DNA from 3 places in the Pseudomonas kielensis genome. Region 2 is predicted to be linked to each of the others. Evidence: predicted binding sites of a transcription regulator. Region 2 holds the regulator's gene; each other region holds the start of a gene.
What was found. Region 2 encodes sigma-54, which starts transcription at its own class of promoters, with help from an activator protein. Its sites were predicted from a motif close to ANTGGCATNNANNTTGCTNT; they were not measured.
Positions count from the first base shown of each region.

Region 1 (2,249 bases), 2.9 Mb from region 2:
GAATCCATAGACTCAACGAACTTCACGCCGTCGGCTAAACGGGGCACACATTCCGACACGACAACTTGATTACGTAACGACTTAACCATGCACGTCCTCTCCGGACGGCGGGCTTCGGCCCAGGGGCTCCCTTGAGGAGCCCTTTTTTATTCCTGTCTGTAGCCGCTGGCGCAGCCTGCGTTCGGCGGCGTAGCCGTCGTAAACAGGCGCGGTATCAGCGCAGGGCGGCGATGGCGTCGACCGATTCACGGATCAGCGCCGGGCCCTTGTAGATGAAGCCCGAGTAGATCTGCACCAGGCTGGCACCCGCGGCGATTTTCTCAGCCGCGTGCCGTCCTTCGGTGATCCCGCCCGCCGCGATGATCGGCAAGCGCCCTGCCAGTTCCGCCGCCAGCACCTTGACCGTGTGGGTGCTCTTCTCACGCACCGGGGCGCCCGACAGGCCACCCATCTCGTCCCCGTGCTCCATGCCTTCGACGCCCACCCGGCTCAGGGTGGTGTTGGTGGCGATGACCGCGTCCATACCGGTTTCGATCAGCGCCTGCGCCACCTGGGCGGTTTCTTCGTCCGTCATGTCCGGGGCAATCTTGATCGCCAGGGGCACATGCTTGCCATGTCGCAGGGCCAGTTCGGCGCGGCGCGTGGCCAGGTCGGCGAGCAGTTGCTTGAGCGAATCACCGAACTGCAGGCTGCGCAGGCCCGGGGTGTTCGGCGAGCTGACGTTGACCGTGACATAGCTGGCGTGGGCGTAGACCTTGTCCAGGCAGATCAGGTAGTCGTCCACCGCACGCTCGACCGGGGTGTCGAAGTTCTTGCCGATGTTGATCCCCAGCACGCCCTTGTACTTGGCCGCGGCAACCCGGGCCAGCAGATGATCGACGCCGAGGTTGTTGAACCCCATGCGATTGATGATCGCCTCGGCTTGCGGCAAGCGGAAAATCCGTGGTTTGGGGTTACCCGGTTGCGGGCGCGGGGTGACGGTGCCGATTTCGACAAACCCGAAACCAAGCTGGGCAAAACCGTCGATGGCCGCGCCATTCTTGTCCAGGCCTGCAGCCAGGCCAACCGGGTTGGGGAAGTCCAGGCCCATGACATTCACCGGCACATGGGCCGGGGCCTTGCACAGCAAGCCGTTCAGGCCCAGGCGTCCGCCCGCGCCGATCAAGTCCAGGGACAGATCGTGGGAGGTTTCCGGGGAGAGTTTGAACAGCAGTTGGCGGGCCAGGGTATACATGGGCGGGCTTGACTCGGTCGGCGGCAAAATAAGGCGGCGATTATAGCCGGGCATCGGGGTCGCAGGCGAGGCACATGTACAAATCCCTCGGCAATGGCATATGCCTTGCACCGTGAAGCCTATCCGTACTCATGCCAACGCCGGGATGAGTCGAACGACCATGGCGTCGTCATCCGACCTGGCTTGCACAGGGGCCCGGGGCGACGCTTTTTTCTGCAAGGTGCACTCCCGATGAACGAACCATCAGTCGGCCCGCTGGCCTGGGTCAACGGCAGCGACGCGCCGGAAAAGACCTCAATCAACCTGGGGTTCATGGCCCTGAGCGATTGCGCCTCGGTGGTCGTAGCCGCCACCCAGGGCTTTGCCCAGCCTTATGGCCTGACCTTGAACCTCAAGCGCCAAACATCCTGGGCCAACCTGCGGGACAAGCTGACCAGCGGCGAACTGGACGCCGCCCATAGCCTCTATGGCCTGGTGTACGCGGTACACCTGGGCATCGGAGGCGTCGCCGCCACCGAGATGGCCGTGCTCATGGGCCTGAACCACAACGGGCAGAGCATCAACCTGTCCCACGGCCTGCAACGCCTGGGCGTGACCAGTCCTGAGGCACTGGATCGGCACGTGCACCAAAGTCGCCCAAAACTCACCTTTGCCCAGACCTTCCCCACCGGCACCCACGCCATGTGGTTGTACTACTGGCTGGCCAGCCAGGGCATTCACCCGCTGCAGGATGTCACCAGCGTGGTGGTGCCACCGCCGCAAATGGTCGCGCACTTGCAGGCCGGGCGCATCGACGGGTTTTGCGTGGGCGAACCCTGGAGCGCCAGCGCGGTGCAGCAGAACCTCGGCTTTACCCTGGCAACGAGCCAGGCCATCTGGCCTGACCACCCGGAAAAAGTCCTCGGCTGCACGCGCGCCTTCGTCGAGCAATACCCCAATACCGCCCGGGCGCTGGTGATGGCGATCCTGGAAGCCAGCCGGTTCATCGAGCAAAGCCCGGAAAACCGCCGCAGCA
Region 1 is NZ_CP130043.1:4,073,773-4,076,021, reverse strand. It holds gene rmf (ribosome modulation factor) at 1-38, shown strand, start outside; gene Q1W70_RS19140 (quinone-dependent dihydroorotate dehydrogenase) at 215-1,234, opposite strand; gene Q1W70_RS19135 (CmpA/NrtA family ABC transporter substrate-binding protein) at 1,466-2,249, shown strand, end outside.
Region 1: a site for sigma-54 is predicted at 1,327-1,346, ahead of Q1W70_RS19135 (CmpA/NrtA family ABC transporter substrate-binding protein). Genes of this name have one in related genera too.

Region 2 (2,249 bases):
GGAGGCTCTGGGTCTTTTCCTTATGCTTTTTAAGTTGACGGTCCAGCTTGTCGGTCAGCAGGTCAATGGCGGCATACATGTCCGTATGCTCGGCATTGGCGACCACTTCTCCGCCGGGGATATGCAGCGTGGCTTCGATTTTCTGCAACAGCTTCTCGACATTCATCGTGACTTGCACGTTGGTGATCTTGTCGAAATGCCTCTCCAGTCGGTCGAGTTTTTCGCCGATGTAGGTGCGCAGAGGTTCGGTAACTTCCAGTTGGTGTCCACTGATGTTGACTTGCATACAGCTTCTCCTTCGTTGCCAGTGCATAAGGCGGCAGGCCGAGTTGCCTGCCACTAGGGTGTCTGCGAAAGATTTCGAAAACACCCTGGAACGCGGTGGCGTGGCCCGTTACATCAATCGCTTGCGTTCGCTCGAAGGCGCGATCCCGAGGGATTCACGGTACTTGGCGACGGTACGACGGGCTACCTGAATACCTTGTGCCTCCAGTAAACCAGCGATCTTGCTGTCACTCAACGGCTTTTTCTGATTTTCCGCGGCAACCAGTTTTTTGATGATCGCGCGGATCGCCGTGGACGAGCATTCGCCGCCTTCGGAGGTGCTGACGTGGCTTGAGAAAAAGTATTTCAGCTCATAGATACCGCGCGGGGTATGCATGAATTTTTGCGTGGTGACCCGGGAAATCGTCGACTCGTGCATGCCCACCGCTTCGGCGATGTCATGCAGGACCAGCGGCTTCATCGCCTCGTCGCCATATTCGAGAAAGCCGCGCTGGTGCTCGACGATCTGGGTGGCCACTTTCATCAGGGTTTCGTTGCGGCTTTGCAGGCTCTTGATGAACCAGCGTGCCTCTTGCAACTGATTGCGCATGAAGGTGTTGTCGGCGCTGGTGTCGGCGCGACGCACGAAACCGGCGTACTGAGGGTTGACCCGCAAGCGCGGTACCGACTCCTGGTTCAGTTCCACCAGCCAGCGTTCGTTGTCCTTGCGCACGATCACATCGGGCACCACGTATTCGGCTTCGCTGGACTCGATCTGCGAGCCGGGCCGCGGGTTGAGGCTCTGGACCAGTTCGATGACCTGGCGCAGTTCGTCTTCCTTGAGCTTCATGCGCCGCATCAACTGGCTGTAGTCGCGGCTGCCGAGCAGATCGATGTAATCACTGACCAGGCGCTTGGCCTCTGCCAGCCAAGGGGTCTTGGCGGGCAGCTGGCGCAATTGCAGCAACAGGCACTCACCCAGGTTGCGGGCGCCGATGCCGGCGGGCTCGAATTGCTGGATGCGATGCAGGACGGCTTCGATTTCGTCCAGCTCGATGTCCAGTTCCGGGTCGAATGCCTCGAGAATTTCCTCGAGGGTTTCGTCCAGGTAGCCCTGATTGTTGATGCAGTCGATCAGGGTCACGCCGATCAGGCGATCGGTGTCGGACATCGGGGCCAGGTTCAATTGCCAGAGCAGGTGGCTCTGCAGGCTTTCACCGGCGGAGGTGCGGGTGGTGAAATCCCACTCGTCGTCATCGTTGCTGGGCAGGCTGCTGGCGCTGGTCTGGTAGACGTCTTCCCAGGCGGTGTCGACCGGCAGTTCGTTGGGAATGCGTTCGTTCCATTCACCTTCCTCGAGGTTATCCACCGTGGGGGCGGTTTCCTGGTAGGAGGGTTCCTGGACGTCGGTGTTGGGTTTGTGCTCGATGTTGTCCGCCATAGGGTCGGCGTTATCGAAGTCGTCGCCTTCTTCCTGGCGTTCGAGCATTGGATTTGACTCCAAGGCTTCCTGGATTTCCTGTTGCAGGTCCAGGGTCGACAATTGGAGCAGGCGGATGGCCTGTTGCAGCTGCGGTGTCATCGTCAGCTGCTGGCCCATTCTCAAGACTAGCGATGGTTTCATGGCTGGGGCTTAACACCTTATTCGCCGGCGCACGTGCGCCATCCACTACAGGGCGCCGGAGCGCCAAACTTAAGCAAATTATATGCCTGAAACTGAAGTGTTTGCCTAGAGCGTCATGACAATAAAAATATTCAGGCTTTCATTGACAATGCGCTCTACCGGCAGGCCAGACGCCTCGCTGCTTAAAGGCGGAACTCGTGGCCCAGGTACACTTCCTTGACCAGTTCGTTGGCCAGGATGGTTTCAGCGTCACCTTCTGCGATCAGTTGACCATCGTTCACGATGTAGGCGGTTTCGCAGATGTCCAACGTTTCACGCACGTTGTGGTCCGTGATCAGTACGCCAATGCCCTTGGCCTTGA
Region 2 is NZ_CP130043.1:1,198,661-1,200,909, reverse strand. It holds gene hpf (ribosome hibernation-promoting factor, HPF/YfiA family) at 1-286, opposite strand, end outside; gene Q1W70_RS05940 (RNA polymerase factor sigma-54) at 395-1,888, opposite strand; gene lptB (LPS export ABC transporter ATP-binding protein) at 2,071-2,249, opposite strand, start outside.

Region 3 (2,249 bases), 620 kb from region 2:
GCAAGACGAAATCAACCGCAAGCAGAAACCCTGAGGAGTGGTCATGAAGTCATTGTGGGTACTGTTCAAAGACTACTGGCAGATCCTGCGTCGCCCCAGCGTTCACTACAGCCTGGGGTTCCTGACACTCGGCGGGTTTATTGCCGGGGTGATTTTCTGGGGCGGATTCAACACCGCGCTGGAGGCGACCAATACCGAGAAGTTCTGCATCTCCTGCCATGAAATGCGCGACAACGTGTTTGTCGAGCTGCAGGAAACCATTCACTACACCAACCGCTCAGGGGTGCGCGCCACCTGTCCCGACTGCCACGTACCGCACGAGTGGACCCACAAGATCGCGCGCAAGATGCAGGCGTCAAAAGAGGTCTGGGGCAAGGTGTTCGGCACCATCAACACCCGCGAGAAGTTTCTCGGCATGCGCCGCGAACTGGCCGAGCACGAGTGGGCCCGCCTCAAGGCCAACGACTCTCGCGAGTGCCGCAATTGTCACAACTTCGAGTTCATGGATTTCACCCGCCAGGGCAAGCGCGCCGCCAACATGCACTCCACGTCCCTGGCCAGCGGCGAGGCGACCTGCATCGACTGCCACAAAGGCATCGCCCACAAGCTGCCCGACATGAGCGGCGTCAAGGGTTGGTAGCCCTCCTGTCCGGCGCATTGCCGTAAAGCGGCATAAGCGCGCCGGTTTTTCGTCTCTGCCGTCTGCCATCTTCTTCCTCTGGATCGACCCAAGTCCTGTGTTTAAAGGACCTGGGGCCTCTGCGCGCAAGTTGGTCTGCAAATTGCTAAAGCCTTGCCAGTACAGCAGTGGGCGGCAAACGTCCGGCATGCAGAGGAAAGACTGTGGACAAGTACCTTTATGTGGCCATGACCGGCGCCAGCCAGAACGCGCTGGCGCAAAAGGCCCATGCCAACAACCTGGCCAACATCTCCACCAACGGTTTCCAGAAAGACCTGGAGCAGGCGCGGTCGATGCCGGTGTTTGGCGACAGCTTTCCGGCGCGGGCCTTTGCCCTGTCCGAACGTCCGGCCACCGACTTCAGTCCGGGCTCGCTGGTGGAAACCGGGCGTGACCTCGACGTGGCGGTCAGCGGCAACGGCTGGATTGCCGTGCAGAACCCCGACGGCAACGAAAGTTATGTGCGCACCGGCAGCCTGAATGTCGATGCCCTGGGTGTGCTGCGTGCCGGCAACGGCATGCCGGTGATGGGCAATGGCGGGCCGATTGCCGTGCCGCCCGAGCAGAAGATCGAAGTCGGCCAGGACGGCACCATCAGTATCCGCGCCATGGGTGAAGGCCCGCGCGTGATGGCCGAAGTCGACCGCATCAAGCTGGTCAACCCGGACCTGAAGAACATGACCAAGGGCCTCGACGGTTCGATCCACACCAAGGACGGCCAGCCCGCGCCGGCCGATGCCAACGTGCAGCTGGTGTCGGGTTTCCTGGAGTCGAGCAACGTCAACGCGGTGGAAGAAATGACCTCGGTGCTGGCCCTGGCCAAGCAGTTTGAGCTGCACGTCAAAATGATGAACACCGCCAAAGAAGACGACCAGGCCATGGCTCGGGTCTTGCAGATCAGCTAATTATCAGAACGTCGCGCCGTAAAACAGGCGCACGAGGAGAATCGAATGCTTCCGGCTCTATGGGTTGCCAAAACAGGCCTGTCCGCCCAGGACACCAACCTGACGACCATTTCCAACAACCTGGCCAACGTCTCGACCACGGGCTTCAAGCGTGACCGTGCCGAGTTCCAGGACCTGCTGTACCAGATCAAGCGCCAGCCGGGTGCCCAGTCGACCCAGGACAGCGAACTGCCGTCGGGCCTGCAATTGGGTACCGGTGTGCGCATCGTCGGCACCCAGAAAAACTTCACCGCCGGCAGCCTGCAAACCACCGAGCAGCCGCTGGACATGGCCATCGACGGTCGTGGCTTTTTCCAGGTCCTGCAGCCGGACGGGACGACCTCCTACACCCGTGACGGGACCTTTCACCTGGACTCCAACGGCCAGATCGTGACCGCCAGCGGCTATGCCCTGGAGCCGGCCATTGTCATCCCCGCCGAAGCCCAGACCTTCACCGTGGGCCGCGACGGCACCGTGTCGATCACCATCGCCGGCAACCCGGCCGCCCAGGTGATCGGCAACCTGCAAACCGCCGACTTCATCAACCCGGCCGGCCTGCAGGCCACCGGCAACAACCTGTTCCTGGAAACTGCCGCCAGCGGTGCGCCACAGATCGGCACCCCAGG
Region 3 is NZ_CP130043.1:582,798-585,046, reverse strand. It holds gene Q1W70_RS03030 (nitrate reductase cytochrome c-type subunit) at 1-34, shown strand, start outside; gene Q1W70_RS03025 (cytochrome c3 family protein) at 44-640, shown strand; gene Q1W70_RS03020 (flagellar basal body rod protein FlgF) at 844-1,584, shown strand; gene flgG (flagellar basal-body rod protein FlgG) at 1,630-2,249, shown strand, end outside.
Region 3: a site for sigma-54 is predicted at 770-789, ahead of Q1W70_RS03020 (flagellar basal body rod protein FlgF). Genes of this name have one in related genera too.